DNA from 3 places in the Stenotrophomonas sp. YJH_SMC_79 genome. Region 3 is predicted to be linked to each of the others. Evidence: predicted binding sites of a transcription regulator. Region 3 holds the regulator's gene; each other region holds the start of a gene.

Region 1 (5,542 bases), on a different contig from region 3:
CTGGATCGCGGCCAGCATGGGGTTGTCGGCGGTATGGTTCCGGGATGATGGCGACCCGGCCGACATTGATGAGACCGTGGCACGAATGGCGCTGGAGGCACTGGCGGAGGGATGAAACCCGCCCCTTGGGCGCCCACCCTGGTGGGCACGATGCGTGAGGCGTAAGCACACCTTGGCGAAAGGCAGCCGAGCATCGGCTCGGCGCCACAGGTCGGGGCCGGTCAGGCCTTTTCCATGGTGCACAGCAGGGGGTGCTGGTTCATCCGCGAGTACTCGTTGACCTGGGCAACCTTGGTCTCGGCCACTTCGCGGGTGAACACCCCGCACACGCCACGGCCGCGGGTATGGACGTGCAGCATCACCTGCGTGGCCTTGTCCAGGTCCATGCTGAAGAACTGCTGCAGGACGTCCACCACGAAATCCATCGGGGTGTAGTCGTCGTTGAGCAGCATCACCTGGTAGAACGGCGGCGGCGCCACTTCCGGGCGCGCGGCCTCTACGGCGACGCCGTGCTCGTGCTGGGAATCGGGGGAAGACTCATGGGGCATCGGGCCATTATAGAGGCTCGGGCGAGCCTGCGTCGGCCCGCCGCAGATTGGACGGCACGCACGCCCGCCGTCACAATTGCACCCTCTCTCAGCAATGTTTCACAGGATCTTCATGAAAAGGACCCTTCTCTCCACCCTGCTGATCGCCCTGGCTGCATCCGGCTCCGCCGCTGCAGCAGACGCCGACAAGGCCGTGGCCCGCCACCTGGACAAGCTGGGCTACACCTACGAAGTCGATGAGGACGGCGACTATCGCATGGTCTTCGACGTCGAGGGTGACCGCACCCAGATGGTCTATGTACGTTCGTCGGTGGAGGATTTCGGCACCCACAACATCCGCGAGATCTGGTCGCCCGCTTACAGCGCCAAGACCAAGCAGTTCCCGGTGGCCGTGGCCAACCGCCTGCTGGAAGATTCGCAGGATGCCAAGATGGGCGGCTGGGTAAAGCAGGACACCACCGCCATGTTCGTGGTCAAGATCGACGCCGATGCCACTGCCGACCAGCTCAGCGACGCCATCGATGCGGCCATCCGCACCGCCGACGCCATGGAGCTGGAACTGACCAAGAAGGACGAGTTCTGAGTTGAACCCCACGCCGGACCCGCGCTGGGCACCGCACGCCACCGTCGCCACTGTCGTGGTCGACGGCGGCCGCGTGCTGCTGGTTGAAGAGACCATTGACGGCCGGCAGGTGCTGAACCAGCCGGCCGGCCACCTTGAGCCCGGCGAAAGCCTGGCCGAGGCAGCCCGGCGCGAGACCCGCGAGGAAACCGGCTGGACGGTGCAGCTGACCCATTTCATCGGCTGCTACCAGTGGACTGCCGGCGACGGCACGACCTTCCTGCGCTTCTGCTATGCGGCGCGCCCGGTCTCGCATGACCCGGCGCAGCCGTTGGACACCGGCATTGATCGCGCGCTGTGGCTGACCCCGGCCGAACTGCAGGCCGCCGGCGATCGCCAGCGCAGCCCGCTGGTCTGGCAGGTAGTGGCCGATTACCTGGGTGGCCAGCGCCACCCGCTTTCGCTGGTCCGGGAGGTCGCATGAGCACTCCGCGCGTGATGGTGGGCGTCTCTGGTGGTGTCGACTCTTCGGTCGCCGCCTGGCGCCTCGTACAGCAGGGTGAGGCCGTGGCCGGCCTGTTCATGCAGAACTGGGCCGACGATGGCAGCGGCGACTGCCGCGCCGAGGACGACCGCCGCGATGCGGTGGCGGTGTGCGGCCTGCTCGGCATTCCCTTCCACTTCCGCGATTTCTCCAGCGAGTACTGGCGGGGCGTGTTCGAACACTTCCTGGCCGAGTACGCCGCCGGCCGCACGCCGAACCCGGACGTGCTGTGCAACCGCGAAGTGAAGTTCAAGCATTTCCTGGATGCCGCCCGCGAGCTGGGCGCCGAGCGCATCGCCACCGGCCATTACGCACGGGTGGCCCAGCGCGGCCACCAGTGGCTGCTGCTGCGCGGCGCCGACCGCTCCAAGGACCAGAGCTACTTCCTGCACCAGCTGGGCCAGGAGCAGCTGTCGGCGACCCTGTTCCCGATCGGCGACCTGGAAAAGACCGACCTGCGCCGGATCGCCCGTGACGTCAGTCTGCCGACCCACGCCAAGAAGGACTCCACCGGCATCTGCTTCATCGGCGAGCGTGACTTCCGCGAGTTCCTCGGCCGTTACCTGCCGGCCAAGCCCGGCCAGATCCTCGACCCGGCCGACGGCAGCGTCATCGCCGAACATCCGGGCGTGTTCTATTTCACCCTCGGCCAGCGCGAGGGCCTGAACATCGGCGGCGTGCGCGGCCGCCCGGCCGCACCGTGGTACGTGGTCGGCAAGGATGTGGCCAGCAACGTGCTGTACGTGGACCAGGACCGCGACAGCAAGTGGATGCTGTCCGACCGGCTGCGCTCGGAAACCGCGCACTGGATCGCCGGTTCGCCGCCGGCACGGCGCTTTGAATGCACCGCCCAGACCCGCTACCGCCAGCCCGACGAGCCGTGTACGGTCGAGGTGCTGGACGATGGCAGCGTGCTGGTCACCTTCGCGCGCCCGCAGCGCGCCGTTACCCCTGGTCAATCGCTGGTGCTGTATGACGGTGATGTGTGCCTGGGTGGCGCGGTGATCGCCGCCACCGATGCGCCGCTGGAACAGCGCCTGCGCACCACCCCTTCCCCTTTTGAGGTAATCGCTGCATGAGTTTCACTGTCGACGACCGCGTCCTGGCCCTGGCCGGCATTGCCCAGGCCCTGCAGCAGGTACGCCGCATCGCCGATACCGGCCATTCCGACGCCGCCGCCGTACGCACCGCCGTGGACAGCGTGTTCCGTGTCGATGCGTCCTCGCCGCAGGAGGTGTTCGGTGACCGCCATGCACTGAAGGCCGGCCTGCGCCTGCTGCACAACTACTTCCGCAGCCAGGGTCAGGACCCGATCCTGCCCAAGCTGGCCCTGTCGGTGCTGCAGCTGGAGCGCCGCTTCGTGCAGGACGGCGCCACCGTGAACAAGGTCGCCTCGGGCATCGAACGCGCCCAGCGCCAGGCCACCGAGCTGGGCGACAGCGGCCATCCGGACGTGCTGGCCAATCTGGGTGGCCTGTACGCGGACACCATCAGCCACCTCAAGCCGCGGGTGATGGTGCAGGGCAACCCGCACTACCTCGGCCAGGCCGGGGTGGTGGCCGAGATCCGCGCCCTGCTGCTGGCTGCGGTACGGTCGGCAGTGCTGTGGCGCCAGCTGGGCGGCAGCTACTGGGACTTCCTGTTCAGCCGCAAGGCGATGATCGAAGCCGTGGACCGGCAGCTGGCCTAAGGGTGTGGGGTCGGATCCCTTTCCGGCACGGAAAGGGCTCTGACCCCGAAGCCGCCAAGGCGTCGGAAAACCGGCGCATTCAGAATGCACTTCGAGGCACATCGACGTTAAAGAGAAAGGGGGTACGGCCGATACATCCTCCGTGCACCTCCCGAGAACGTCCATGTACTCACGCATTTTCATCCGTCTGGCCGCCCCCCTGGCTCTGACCCTGCTGCTCCCCTTCGCCATCGGTTTCGAATGGCCGGCCGCCCTGCGCTGGGCGATCCTGACCACGATGACGCTGAGCTGGCTCGGCTTTGCGTGGTGGACCACCCGCGCCCAGGCGCACCGTTCCCCGGAACATGCCCGTGTCCTGCGTGAGCAGGACCAGCTGCTGACCGAACTGCGCAACTTCGTCGGCAACGAAATCGACGGTTCGCGTGGCGAAGTGGAACGCGCCCGTGACCTGATCCGCCAGGCCGTCTCCAGCCTCGGTGGCAGCTTCGATGCGATGAACCGCAAGTCGCGCCAGCAGAGCCAGGCCCTGTCGCGCATCGTCGACCGCGCCGGCGATGAAGGCAATGCCGGCCTGGACGTTGCCCGTTTCGCCCAGCACGCCAGCCACCGCATGGAACAGCTGGTGGAAGCGCTGGAACAGGTGAGCGGCCAGAGCAGCACCACCGTGCAGCACATCGACCAGATGGCGCAGCACCTGGATGGCATCTTCGCGTTGCTGGAAGACGTCAAGTCGATCGCCGACCAGACCAACCTGCTGGCCCTGAACGCTGCAATCGAAGCGGCGCGTGCCGGTGAAGCCGGTCGTGGCTTCGCGGTGGTCGCCGACGAAGTGCGCAACCTGTCCGAGCGCTCGACCACCTTCAACGAGCAGATCCGCAAGCTGGCGCACAGCTCCAAGGACGCCATCGCCAAGGTCCGCGAGACGGTTTCGCACATGGCCTCGCGTGACATGGACCGCTCCCGCGAAGCCCGCCAGGAAGCGGCGGCGATGCTCGACAACGTCGCGCAGATCAATGCCTCGCTGGGCGACGGCATGCGCGAAGTGTCCGACTGCGCCCGTTCGATCGATGGCAGCGTGGCCGAAGCCGTGCGCGCCCTGCAGTTCGAAGACATCGCGACCCAGGCGCTGGGCGGCGTGCACACCCACCTGGACCGCCTGACCGCGATCAACCGTGAAGCAGTGGCCCTGCAGGAACTGCTGCACCGCAATGGCGGCGTGTTCGACGAAGAGATCGCCACCGCCCTGCAGCGCACCGGCAGCCGCCTGCGCGAACTGCGCAGCGAATGGGAACGCCCGCCGCACAAGCCGGTTGCCCAGCAGAGCATGGGCGCCGGCACTGTCGAGCTGTTCTGATCCTGATGTCCGCTGCCCTCGCCGGCAGCCCGCAAGGCCCCGGTTCGTCCGGGGCCTTTGCCTGTACCCTGCCGCTGGATGCATCCTGTACGCGCACCATGACCCTGATCCGCGCCCTGCCCTCCCTCACCGACACCGAGCGCCCGCGCAACGCGAGCGTGCGTGAGCAGCTGCAGCAGCTGGAAGAGGTCGCCCGCGAAGAGATCCGCGAACTGCAGCAGCTGGCGGATGCGCGCCCCGCTCCGTCGCGGGCGGACGACGAACTACTGGGATTGGCTTGGGATCTCGGGCTGGATGGCGAGGCCCTGAAGTAGATCTACGCCATGCGTGGATGGCTGTCACCGCCACCCGCTCCAAACCCATGGCATGATCCGGCCATGCCACCTACGGCTGGACACGGAGTGTCGTCGCATGAGTACCACGTTCATGACCTGGCTGGGATTTGCCGCGATGGTGCTCATTGCCGTCACCTTCACCTGGCGCCCCGCCTACGCCACCTTGCGGCCGCCCCGGCATCGACCTGTCGCATTCCTGTTCGGCAGCCTGCTATTCATGCTGATGGCCTTTCTATGTGCCTGGATGGCGGCAACGGCGATCAACACCGGGCATGCCCATCTGAGCCACCACCGCGCCGGCACCATTGATGCATGGCGGGACATCGAGCCGGTGACGTATTGGCTGATCATCGTGGCGGCGTACGTGTTCGGACTGATGATCGCCAGCTATTCCATTGCAGGCATTGCGTTGATGAACCGGTAGATCCACGCCATGCGTGGATGGCTTTCATCTGCCGGTGTGACGTCTGGCCCTCGCCGCAACATCCGCGCATGGCGCGGATCTACCG
Region 2 (5,542 bases), on a different contig from region 3:
GTGGTGCTGCTGTATGGCGGTTTCCAGGCATTTGCTGCACTGACCGCACACTACGCGCGCAGCACTGCGTTGGCCCGCGATGATCTGGCCCGCGTCAATGCCGATCTCCTGGCGACACGTGCACTGCTGGCCGACAGTGCACGCGACGCCGAGCGCCTGCGCCTGGCCCGCGAACTGCACGATGTAGCCGGGCACAAGCTCACCGCGATGCGCTTGAACCTGCGCGCCCTTGCGGCCGACCCTGTGCTGGCCGGGCGCGAAGGGTTGGTGCTGGCGGAACAGTTGTCCGGCGAGTTGCTGGCCGACATCCGCCAGGTGGTGCAATCAATGCGCGATGATCGCGGCCTCGATCTGGCTACTGCGCTGCACGCGCTGGCCGCGCCGTTCCCGCGTCCGAAGCTGCAGCTGCAGATCGGCCAGAGCGTGCGCGTGGTTGACCCGCTGATGGCAGAGACCGTGCTGCGGCTGGTGCAGGAAGCCCTGACCAACGCCGCCCGCCACGGCAATGCAGACACCGTGTGGCTGACGATCAGTGAAGAGGATTCCCAATTGCGTATCGATATCCGCGATGACGGCCAACGCGCCGAACGCATCCGTGAAGGCAATGGCATCGCCGGCATGCGCGAGCGCTTGGCGGCCGTACAGGGGCGTTTGGAGCTGGCGCGAACCGCGCAGGGCGGCATGCATCTGACCGCGCGGTTGCCGGCATGAGTGCCGCCATGATCCGGGTGGCGCTGGCCGATGACCAGGCGCTGGTCCGCGCCGGCCTGCGCGCGCTGCTGCAGGGGCTGGGCGTGGACGTGGTGCTGGAGGCCGAGGAGGGCCAGACGCTGCTGGACGCGTTGGCTGCCCAGCGCGTGGATGTGGTGCTCAGTGACATCCGCATGCCCGGAATGGACGGCATCGAGGCAGTGCGACAGCTGCGCGCACGCGGTGACGCAACGCCATGGCTGCTGCTGACCACCTTCGATGAAAGTGATCTGCTGCTGCGGGCCAGCGAGGCCGGCGCACAGGGCTTCCTGCTCAAGGATGCGGCACCCGCAGACCTGCGCGAAGCGATCGAGCGCGTCGCCGCGGGTGAAACCCTGCTGCTGCCGGTCAGCACCGAGCCGGTGCGCGCCCGCTACCGCTTCCACGATGAAGCGCCGCCCACCGATACCTTCGGGGAACGCGAGGTGGCGATCCTGCGCCTGTTGGCTGGGGGATACAGCAACAAGGAGATCGCGCGCAGCCTGTTCCTGGCCGAGGGCACGGTGAAGAACTACGTGTCCGCCATACTCGACAAGCTGGGCACCCGTGATCGCACCCGTGCGGTGCTGAAGGCGATTACCCTGCGCATCATCTGAGTGGACCGAGCAAGGAGTGCCAGTGAACCCGATCCTGCATGTGGAAATCCCGGCCAGTGACCTGGACCGTGCCATCGCGTTCTACCAGCATTGGCTGCAGGTGGTCATGGATGAGCCGATCCTGCTGCACGATTGCCGGATGGCGTACCTGCCGTTCTCCGATGAGGCCGAGGGTGCCAGCATGGCGCTGGTGCACGGCGCGGACTACCGGCCCTCCGAGCAGGGCGCGCGCATCTACATCGGCGTGGATGACCTGGATGCCAGCCTCGCGCGCGCGCTGCAGGCAGGTGCCGAACTGCGCTTCGGCCCGGCCGATGCCGGCGACTGGCGCGTGGCCGAGATCCGCGACAGCGAAGGCAACCGGATTGCGTTGCAGGCGCGCGCGTCCATGTAGAGTCGAGCCATGCTCGACTGCCGTGGATGATGCCGCCAATGCGTCAGCCGAGCATCGGCTCGACGCTACACGTGGGTCGCGGCGCGGGAGCGCTGCAGCCAGTCATTGATGGCCGGGTCCAGCCGCGGGTCGTCCGGCAGCTGCATGCCGAAGCGCTGCTGCAGCACGTCACGCACATCACCCACATCATGCAGCGGGCGCTTGTCCGGGGCCTGCCCGGGGCGGTACTCGGTGTAATTGCCGCTGCCGATGGTACGGCGCCAGTCCGGCCCGGTCAGCGATGCGCGCAGCTGGCCGGGGAAACTGGAATCGGGATGGGTGCACACGTACCAGTTGCCCACCACGTTGTCGATCGGTGCCGGCGCCTGCAGGTCGAACCGATACATCGCCCGCCAGCCATCGTTGGACTCGGCCGACAGCACGAAATCACCCTCGTCGGGCAGGCGCTGCAGCAGATAGCGTTCGTGCGGCGTGGCCTGCGGCTGCGGATCATGCAGGCGCAGCGGCACGGTCGGGGTCAGGCTGCCGAAACCGGCATCCACCAGCCAGTCATCGCCTTCCACCTGCACGCGTAGCAGCAGGTGGGTACGCGCGGTCAGTTCGCCGTCCTGTGCGGCCAGCAGCACACGTGCACTCAGTGGCTGCGCATCGAAGCCCAATGCCTGCAGCAGCGCCAGCAATCCGCCATTGAGTTCGAAGCAGTACCCGCCACGCCGGTCGTCAAGCAGCTTGCGTTGCACGCTGTCCAGGTCGATCGGCACCGCATCGCGCAGCAGGCAGCTGAGTGTCTCGAAGGGCAGCAGTGCGTTGTGGCGCTGCTGCAGCAGGGTCAGGCCGGCCAGAGTCCGCGGTGGCGGTGCTTCCAGCTGCAGGCGCTGCAGGTAGCGGGGGACATCGAGCGTCGTCATGGAGGCACCGGGCGGGGGAGGGGCGTCCACTGTGCTCCCCAAACCGGGGTTGAGGTCAAGCGCGGCGGCCGTGTCATGCCTCCGTCGCCTGCACCCGGTACAAAGGCCGCGTCCACCAGCAACGGGGGGACGCAGGCGAAGAAAGCTCTAAAGTTGTCCTGAAGCCGGCCGATACAGGTGTGTCCTTCCGCCTGGAGTCTGTCATGTCGGCCGTTGTTCCCCACCTCCGGTCCCTGCGCACGCGCCTTGCCACGTTGCGCTCGGCGTCCCCCGGCCTGCTGCTGTGGCTGCAGCCACACCGGCTCAGCGTGGCCAACAAGCTCAAGGCGACCCTGTGGGTCTGTGGCCTGGGCCTGGTGGCGATCGCCGCTGTCTACGCATGGACTGGCCATGCCAACGCCCTGGCTGCGCGCAGCCAGGCCAGCTACCAGCGCGGCAGCGATCTGGCTGCCAGCCTGTCCACGCGGGTGGCCGAAGCGCGTCGCCTGCAGACCCAGTATGCACGCAGTTTCGATGATGCCGACCGCGCGCAGCTGTTGGCCACGCAGAAGGCGTTGCAGACTGATCTGCAGGCGCTGCGCGCGACGCCGATGGATGCTGGCCGGCGCAAGGCCCTGCAGGCGCTGACCGAAGCTGCCGACGCGTTCTCGCAGGGTGTGGCCGCCCTGTTCGAACGGGTCGACGAGATGGGCCGTGGTGATGCCGGCCTCGCCGCGCAGCTGCAGCAGGCCGCTGACACCCTCCAGGCGCAGGTGGATGTGCAGCAGCGGCCCGCGCTGGCGCTGTCCCTGCAGAAGATGCGAAGGCAGGAGGCGCTGCTGCTGCTCGACGGTGATTCCACCCACGCCGACCGCGCCAGCGAGGAAAAGCTGCCGTTCGATCTCGCGCTGGCGGGCCTGCCCGCGGATGAGCAGGACACCCTGCGCACCGGTATGGAGGTGTATCAGGCCGCATTGCTGGGGTATACCGCTGCCCGCGTCGGCCTGGATGTGGAAGCGCAGTCGCTGCTGGATACCGCTGCGGGCGTAGCGCCGGCGCTGGCCGCATTCCAGCAGGCACAGGTGGCGGCGCTGGCCAGGGCGCAGGCGCGGCAGCAGGCCGGCGCGCGCACGATGAGCGTGCTGTTCGCACTGACCCTGCTGCTGGTGGCAGGCGTGCTGATCACCAGCCTGGTGCTGGTGCTGCGTGCGGTGCGCCAGCCGATCCAGGACACCCTGCGTTTCGCCAGCGATATCGCCGACGACCGCCTCGACACCACTCTGCGCGTCTACAACGCCAACGATGAGATCGGCCAGCTGGCCCAGCGCCTGGTCGACATGCAGCAGCGCCTGCGCGCGCGCATCGAGACCGAGCGTGCCGTGGCCCGCGGCAACACCCGCGTGCGCCAGGCACTGGACAGCGCGCAGACCGGGCTGATGGTGATCGATGCGGAAGGGCAGGTCGCCTACGCCAATCCGGCGCTGTTGGAGCAGCTTGAACTCCGGCTTGAAGATCTGGTGGGGAACGATGCGGTACGCCTGCATCCGGCACTGGCCAACCTGGCCGGCGTGCGCCAGCGCGAGGAGCGCGAGATCGGTCATGCCGGCGTCCGCTACCAGCTGATCGCCAATGCCATCACCGACGAAGGGCATTTCCTCGGCGTGGCAGTGGAGTGGCGCAGCCGCGCGCTGGAAACGCTGCTGGAAACCGAAGTGGCAGCACTGGTCGACGCCGCCGCACATGGCGACCTGCACGGTCGCATCGCGCTGGAGGGAAAGCAGGGCTTTGTGCGTACGTTGTCGACCAGCATCAATCGCCTGCTGGCCACGTTCGAGACCAACCTCGGCGATCTGCAGGCACTTCTGGCGGCGCTGGCCCGCGGCGACCTCAGCGTGCGCATGGAAGGTGAGCTGCAGGGCGTGTTCGCACGCATGCGCGACGATGCCAACGCCACCGTCGCGCAACTGGGCCGCATCGTCACCCGCATCCAGCAGGCGACGTCCAGCCTCGATACCGCTGTCGGTGAGATCGTTGCCGGTCACCATGATCTGTCGCAGCGCACCGAACAGCAGGCGGCCAACCTGGAAGAGACGGCAGCGTCGATGCACGAGCTGACCGACACCGTTGGCCGCAATGCCGATGCCGCGGGCCGTGCCGACGTGCTGGTCAAGGGCGCGGCAGCAGTGGCCCAGCGCGGTGGCGAGGCCGTTGGCCAGGTGGTCGCGACCATGCATGGCATCAGCGAGGCCTCGCGGCGGATCGGCGACATCACCCAGCTGATCGATGGCATCGCCTTCCAGACCAACATCCTCGCGCTGAATGCTGCGGTGGAAGCAGCGCGCGCGGGTGAGCAGGGTCGCAGCTTCGCTGTGGTGGCTGCGGAAGTGCGCCTGCTGGCACAACGCAGCGCGGAGGCGGCCAAGCAGATCAAGGGCCTGATCGAGGATTCGGTGGCGCGTGTAGGCCAGGGCAACCAGCAGGCCGAACAGGCCGGCACCACGATGGGCGAGATTGTCGGCAGCGTGCAGCAGCTTGCGGATCTGCTGACAGGTATCCGCAGCGCGTCGCAGGACCAGCATGCCGGCATCGCCCAGGTGAACCAGACCATCGTGCAGATGGAGGCCAGTACCCAGCGCAACGCCAGCCTGGTGGAAGAGGCTGGTGCCTCCACCGCGCAGATGCAGGCGCAGGTACACGCGCTGGCCGAAGCGGTGGGTGCGTTCCGGTTGCAGCCGGTGCCGCTGGCGCGCGCTGCGGCCTGATCCTGCTCCGGTAGTGCCGGCCGCTGGCCGGCACGCCCCTGGTCATGCCGGCCAGCGGCCGGCACTACCCTTGTGACTCAATACACGTCGCGGCGGTAGCGCCCGTTCTCCAGCAGCGTTTCCACAGCTTCATCGCCCAGCGCAGCGCGCAGC
Region 3 (5,542 bases):
GCGCACGGTGTGCTCGGCCTCGGCCATCGGCTTGGCCGCTGGCTTGGCTGCGGGCGCCGGGACAGGTGCCGGGCGCGGTGCTGCGGCGGGTGCCGCCGCGATGGCGGCAGCAGGCTTCGCGCCTGGCGCAGCACCGCCGTGCAGCTGGTCCAGCAGGGCTTCGAACTCGTCTTCGCTGATCAGGCCGTCGTCGGCCTTCTTCGCTGGCGCGACCGCAGTCGGCGCGTTGCCGCCGTGCAGCTGATCGAGCAGGGCCTCGAATTCGTCGTCGGTGATCAGATCGCTGCCGCCTGCCGCAGGCGCGGCCGCAGCGACCGGCGCGGCAGTGCCACCGTGCATGTCGAACTGCGCGATCAGGTCCGGCGGCGCATAGCCCGGCTCGGTACCGGAGGACACGGCGTCCAGCATCGACTGCAGGTAGTCCAGCGACTGCTGGGCGGCGTCGAAGTGGTGGGCCTGCAGTACCGCCTGCCCGGCACGCGCGATGCCCAGGGCTTCTTCAGCGGCGTGGCACAGCTCGACCATGGCGGTGACGCCAAGGAAGCCGGCGCCGCCCTTGAGCGTGTGGTAGCCGCGGAACACCGCGTTGAGTTGCTCGGTGTCCTGCGGTGCCTGCTCCAGCGACACCAGCTGTTCGCCCAGGCGATCCAGGATTTCCTGGGCCTCGATGATGAAATCGGCAGTGATGTCGTCGGATACCGCGCTCATGCTTACAGCCCCAGATCCGACAACAGGTCGTCGGCGTCGTTCTGCGAGACCGCGTGGCGGTCCAGTCCCTTCAGTGCCGGCCCGGCCAGTTCCGGATCGGTGCGATGCTGTTCCGGCGGCAGGCCGAGTGCGCCAAAGCCCTCGTGCACGCGGCGGACGATGCCGACCACGCGACGGATGATCTGCCCGGTCAGGTCCTGGTAGCTCTGGGTCAGGGCGATCTCGGTCAGGTTGTGGCGGATGCGCTCGAGCTGCGTGTCCTGGCCCGGCTGCAGGCCTTCGGCGCGCAGTTGTTCGGTCAGGCTGCGGCATTCCTCGGCCAGGTCCAGGGTGCGGTGCGTGGCCTGTTCGGTCATCGCCACCACGTGGTCAAGGCGTGCGCAGGCGTCGTCCAGCTCACCGGCCTCGCTGGGTACGGTCGGCAGTTCACCCAGTGCCTGTCCCAGCTCGCGGGCCAGCCGCGAGAGGCCGCTCATCATCGGCTGCGTACGCAGCGCGACCAGTCCGTCGATGCGTTGCCGCCAGGCGGCTTCGTCACCGGACTCCAGGGCGTCCAGGGCTTCCTGCAGGCGCAGGGCGAGGGCGTTCTTGTCGACCGTGGTATCCATCAGGCGCTGGCCGCCAGGCGTTCGAAGATCTTGCCGAGCTTCTCTTCCAGCGTCTGCGCGGTGAACGGCTTGATGATGTAGCCGTTCACGCCGTTCTGGGCGGCTTCGATGATCTGCTCGCGCTTGGCTTCGGCGGTGACCATCAGCACCGGGAGGGTCTTCAGCTTGGCATCGGCGCGGATCGCCTTCAGCAGTTCGATGCCGGTCATCACCGGCATGTTCCAGTCGGTGACCACGAAATCGAACGGCTGGCTCTGCAGCAGCGACAGCGCGGCATGCCCGTCCTCGGCTTCGGCGGTGTTGGTGAAGCCCAGATCGCCCAGCAGGTTCTTGACGATTCGACGCATGGTCGAGAAGTCGTCGACGATCAGGATGCGCATGTTCTTGTTCAAAGCAGAGTTCCTTTGTTGTTCATTCCGGGCGGCCGGGGGCAGCCGCCTCGGGCATGTTCATTCTTCCAGGCCGGCGTCGGCGGCCTCGAAGATTTTCAATCGGCCCCGCAGGCGCAGTACCGCCTGGCCGTGGATCTGGCAGACCCGCGACTCGCTCACGCCGAGCACCGCGCCGATCTCCTTCAGGTTCAGTTCCTGCTCGTAATAGAGCGAGAGCACCAGCTGTTCGCGCTCGGGCAGGTGGCCGATGGCCTTGCCCAGCTCGCGGCCGAACTCGCCGCGCTCCAGCACCTGCTGCGGGGTCGGGCCGCCCTGGGCGACGGTGTCCAGCTCGCCCTGGTCCTCGATGCGCGACTCCAGGCTCAGCACCTGGCCGCGTGCGGCGTCTTCCATCAACCGCAGGTATTCGGGCAGCGGCATCTCCATCGCGGCGGCCACTTCGGTGGCGCTGGCGGCGCGGCCACTGCTCTGTTCCAGGCGACGGATGGTGGCGGCGGCATCGCGGGCACGCCGGTGCACCGAGCGCGGCACCCAGTCGCCACGGCGGATCTCGTCGATCATCGAACCGCGGATGCGGATCGAGGCATAGGTTTCGAACGAGGCGCCCTGGTCGGCGTCGTAGCTGCGCGAGGCTTCGATCAGGCCCATCATGCCGGCCTGGATCAGGTCGTCCACTTCAACGCTGGCCGGCAACCGCGCAGCCAGGTGGTGGGCGATGCGCCGCACCAGGTCCGAGTGCTGGGCGATGACCTCGTTGGCCGCCGAGCGCTGGACCTCCCGGTACTGGGCTGCGCCTTTCATGCGGCCACCCCGCGCTGCTTGAGGATGCGCTCGAGGAAGAACTCGACGCCGCCACGCGGTTCGGTCGGCGCCTGCCAGCGTGCGGTGCGGCGCGCGATCTCGGTGATCGCCAGCGCGGCCGGGCTGGACGGATAGGCCTTCACCACCGGCTGCTGGCGCTGCACCGACAGGCGCAGCCAGTCATCCTGCGGCACGCAGCCCAGGTAGTTCAGCGAGACATCGGCGAGGAACTTCTCGCAGACGCGGGTCAGCTTTTCGTACAGCACGCGGCCCTCGTTCGGGTCGCGCACCATGTTGGCCACCACCTGGATGCGGTCCACGCCGCGCTCGCGCGAGAGCACCTTGATCAGCGCATAGGCGTCGGTGATCGAAGCCGGTTCGTCACAGACCACCACCACGGTGTCCTGCGCGGCCTGGCAGAAGGTCAGTACGCCGTCGGTGATGCCCGCGGCGGTGTCGACCACCATGATGTCCAGTTCACGTTCCAGCTCGGAGAACACGTTGACCAGGCCGACGTGCTCGGCCGGGGCCAGCTCGGCCATGTGCCGGCGGCCGGATGCGGCCGGCACCACCAGCACGCCGTTCGGGCCTTCGACGATGACGTCGTCCAGCGAGCAGCGACCGGCGACCAGGTCGGCCAGCGTAAAGGTGGGGTTCAGCCCCAGGATCACGTCGATGTTGGCCAGGCCAAGGTCGGCGTCCAGCAGCAGCGTGCGCTTGCCCATGCCGGCCAGTGCCACGGCCAGGTTCGCGGACACATTCGTCTTGCCCACGCCGCCCTTGCCGCCGGTCACGGCAATGGTGCGCACAGGGCCGAGCGGCTCGCTGCGGGTCGCCGACAGCGGGAAGGTCTTGGTCAGCTTGGCGTACTCACGCGACGGCATGGTTCAACTCCGGGTTGCAGGGCATATCGGCCGCTCGGCGCAAATCTTCAAGGCGAAGTACAAGATTGGCTGCACTGGCCCGATGCAGGTCGTCCGGAACGTCCTGGCCATCGGTCACCCAGGTGATCGGCAGGGCGTGGTCCACGGCCACCGACAGGGCGTTGCCGAAGCGGCCGGTCTCGTCCAGCTTGCTCAGCACCAGGCCCTGCAGGTTGGCGGCGCCGAAGCGGCGGACCACCTCGTCCATGTCGCCGAAGCTGGTGTTGGCCGGCAGCACCAGCAGGGTGCGCACCTGGCGGGCGGCACGCAGCCACTGCAGCTGGGCGGCCAGTGCGCGGTCGCGCGGGCCCAGGCCGGCGGTGTCGATCAGTACCAGCTTGTAGTCCTTCAGGCGTTCCAGCAGCTGGTCCAGGTCGGTGCCGCTGTTGGCCTCGTGCACCGCGATGCCGAGCTGGCGGCCGTAGCCGTACAGCTGTTCGCGGGCACCGATGCGGGTGGTGTCGGTGGTCACCAGGGCGACGTCACGCGGCGCGTGTTTCTCGGCGAAGCGCGAGGCCAGCTTGGCGATGGTGGTGGTCTTGCCGGCGCCAGTCGGGCCGACCAGGGCGATCACGCCGCCTTCTTCCAGCGGGTCGACCGGGGCGATCGGCAGCTTGCGCGAGATCAGCCCCAGCATCAGGCCGCGACCACGGTGGGCTTCGGTCTCCAGCGGAATCTGCATGGCCACGTCGCGGGCCAGGCCGGCATCAAAGCCGTACTCGTCCATCAGGTCCAGCGCGGTGGCGCGTACCGGGCAGCCGCGCAGGCGCTCGTCGGTGAAGCGGTTCATCTCGCGCTCGATCACCTGGCGCATGCCGGCCACTTCCTGGCGCAGCTGGCGGATCTCGGCGTCGTCCTGGGCGACGACGGTCAGCGTCGGTGCCGGGGCCAGCACGGGGGCCGGACTGGCTTCGGCGACGGCTTCGAGCGCTGCCGGTTCGCTGGCGGCGATGTCAGGCTGGACATCGGCCATGGCAGCGCCCGGCAGCGGCGGCGGCTGCACGGCGGGGGGCACGCTTTCGTGATGCGTGTCGTGCGGCGGGTCGATCTGGAAGTGGGCGCGGTTGGCCGGCGCGGTGACGGCCGGGCCCGGTGCGACGATGGCCTCGGCGAACGGGGCGAAGATCTGTTCGGGCAGCGCCGGTTCGTTGACGGCGGCGCGCGCCAGGGTGGCTGCGAAGCCGGTGCTGCCGCGGGTCGGCACGATCTCGTCGGCGCTGTCCAGGGTGCGGCCGGTGGCACCCACGGCCGCACGGGCGAGGGCGGCCACGGCCGAGGTGGTGGCGGCCACCGGCTCCGGCGCCGGGGCAGCGCTGCGGCGGCGGGTCACCGCAGCGATCACAGCATCGGCGGCGGTACGCGGCTTGGGTGCCGGCGGAGGAGCGACGTCACGACGCGAGGCTTCCAGTGCGCGCTGCACGGCGCTCTCGTCGTAGTTGGCGGCGGCGACGATCTCGATGCCTTCCTCGATCCGGCGGTTGGACAGGATCACGGCGTCAGGACCATGTTCCTTGCGCACCAGGTTCATGGCCGAGCGCATGTCGGCGGCGACGAATCGTTTGATTTTCATGCTGTGGTCACGGGACGAAGACGGCGGGGTGGCGGTCGGAGAACTCGGGTGGTCGGTGGTCTGCACGGTGCGGGTTCCCCTTGGTATCTGTCTGTTGCGTTGGTTCGAAAGTGGTGTCTGTTTTCTGGCGCATCGGCGGGCGGCGTCAGCTGATCGTTCCGACCAGCTTCAGGCGCTTGTCCTCCGGCACCTCGCTGTAGGCCAGGACCGACAGCGACGGAACGCTGTGGCGGACCAGGCGCGCCAGCGCGGCGCGCACCGGGCCCGGTACCAGCACGACCGCCGGCTCGTTTCGCGCTTCCTGCTTGCTGACACATTCGGCCAGGCTCTGGTGCAGTCGCTCCGCGAGTCCGGGTTCCAGCGCGGCGCCGTTGCCCTGCGTGGACTCCTGCAAGACACGTTCCAATTGCGGGTTGAGGGTGAACACCGGCAGCTCCGCCGACATTCCGGCGATCTCCTGCACGATGAAGCGGCCCAGTGCGGTGCGCACGGCAGCGGTCAGCACTGCCGGGTCCTGGCTGCTGGGCGCGTGTTCGACCA

The links. Region 3 encodes FliA, which starts transcription of late flagellar genes. Its sites were predicted from a motif close to TAAAGTTTNNCNNNCNNNGGCCGATAA; they were not measured.
Region 1: AC5P57_RS15420 (methyl-accepting chemotaxis protein) is a predicted target of FliA. The motif match lies at 3,453-3,479, and genes of this name have one in related genera.
Region 2: AC5P57_RS13215 (methyl-accepting chemotaxis protein) is a predicted target of FliA. The motif match lies at 2,797-2,823, and genes of this name have one in related genera.

Annotation. Positions count from the first base shown of each region.
Region 1 is NZ_JCAFRK010000004.1:26,357-31,898, reverse strand. It holds gene AC5P57_RS15450 (APH(6) family putative aminoglycoside O-phosphotransferase) at 1-115, shown strand, start outside; gene clpS (ATP-dependent Clp protease adapter ClpS) at 222-548, opposite strand; gene AC5P57_RS15440 (hypothetical protein) at 661-1,131, shown strand; gene AC5P57_RS15435 (NUDIX hydrolase) at 1,133-1,594, shown strand; gene mnmA (tRNA 2-thiouridine(34) synthase MnmA) at 1,591-2,733, shown strand; gene hflD (high frequency lysogenization protein HflD) at 2,730-3,344, shown strand; gene AC5P57_RS15420 (methyl-accepting chemotaxis protein) at 3,508-4,698, shown strand; gene AC5P57_RS15415 (hypothetical protein) at 4,797-5,012, shown strand; gene AC5P57_RS15410 (hypothetical protein) at 5,110-5,457, shown strand.
Region 2 is NZ_JCAFRK010000003.1:462,909-468,450, forward strand. It holds gene AC5P57_RS13195 (sensor histidine kinase) at 1-711, shown strand, start outside; gene AC5P57_RS13200 (response regulator transcription factor) at 708-1,346, shown strand; gene AC5P57_RS13205 (VOC family protein) at 1,369-1,740, shown strand; gene AC5P57_RS13210 (arylamine N-acetyltransferase family protein) at 1,806-2,648, opposite strand; gene AC5P57_RS13215 (methyl-accepting chemotaxis protein) at 2,852-5,389, shown strand; gene AC5P57_RS13220 (PepSY domain-containing protein) at 5,467-5,542, opposite strand, start outside.
Region 3 is NZ_JCAFRK010000001.1:1,378,135-1,383,676, forward strand. It holds gene AC5P57_RS06735 (chemotaxis protein CheA) at 1-708, opposite strand, end outside; gene AC5P57_RS06740 (protein phosphatase CheZ) at 711-1,316, opposite strand; gene cheY (chemotaxis response regulator CheY) at 1,316-1,708, opposite strand; gene AC5P57_RS06750 (RNA polymerase sigma factor FliA) at 1,766-2,509, opposite strand; gene AC5P57_RS06755 (MinD/ParA family ATP-binding protein) at 2,506-3,393, opposite strand; gene flhF (flagellar biosynthesis GTPase FlhF) at 3,380-5,002, opposite strand; gene flhA (flagellar biosynthesis protein FlhA) at 5,148-5,542, opposite strand, start outside.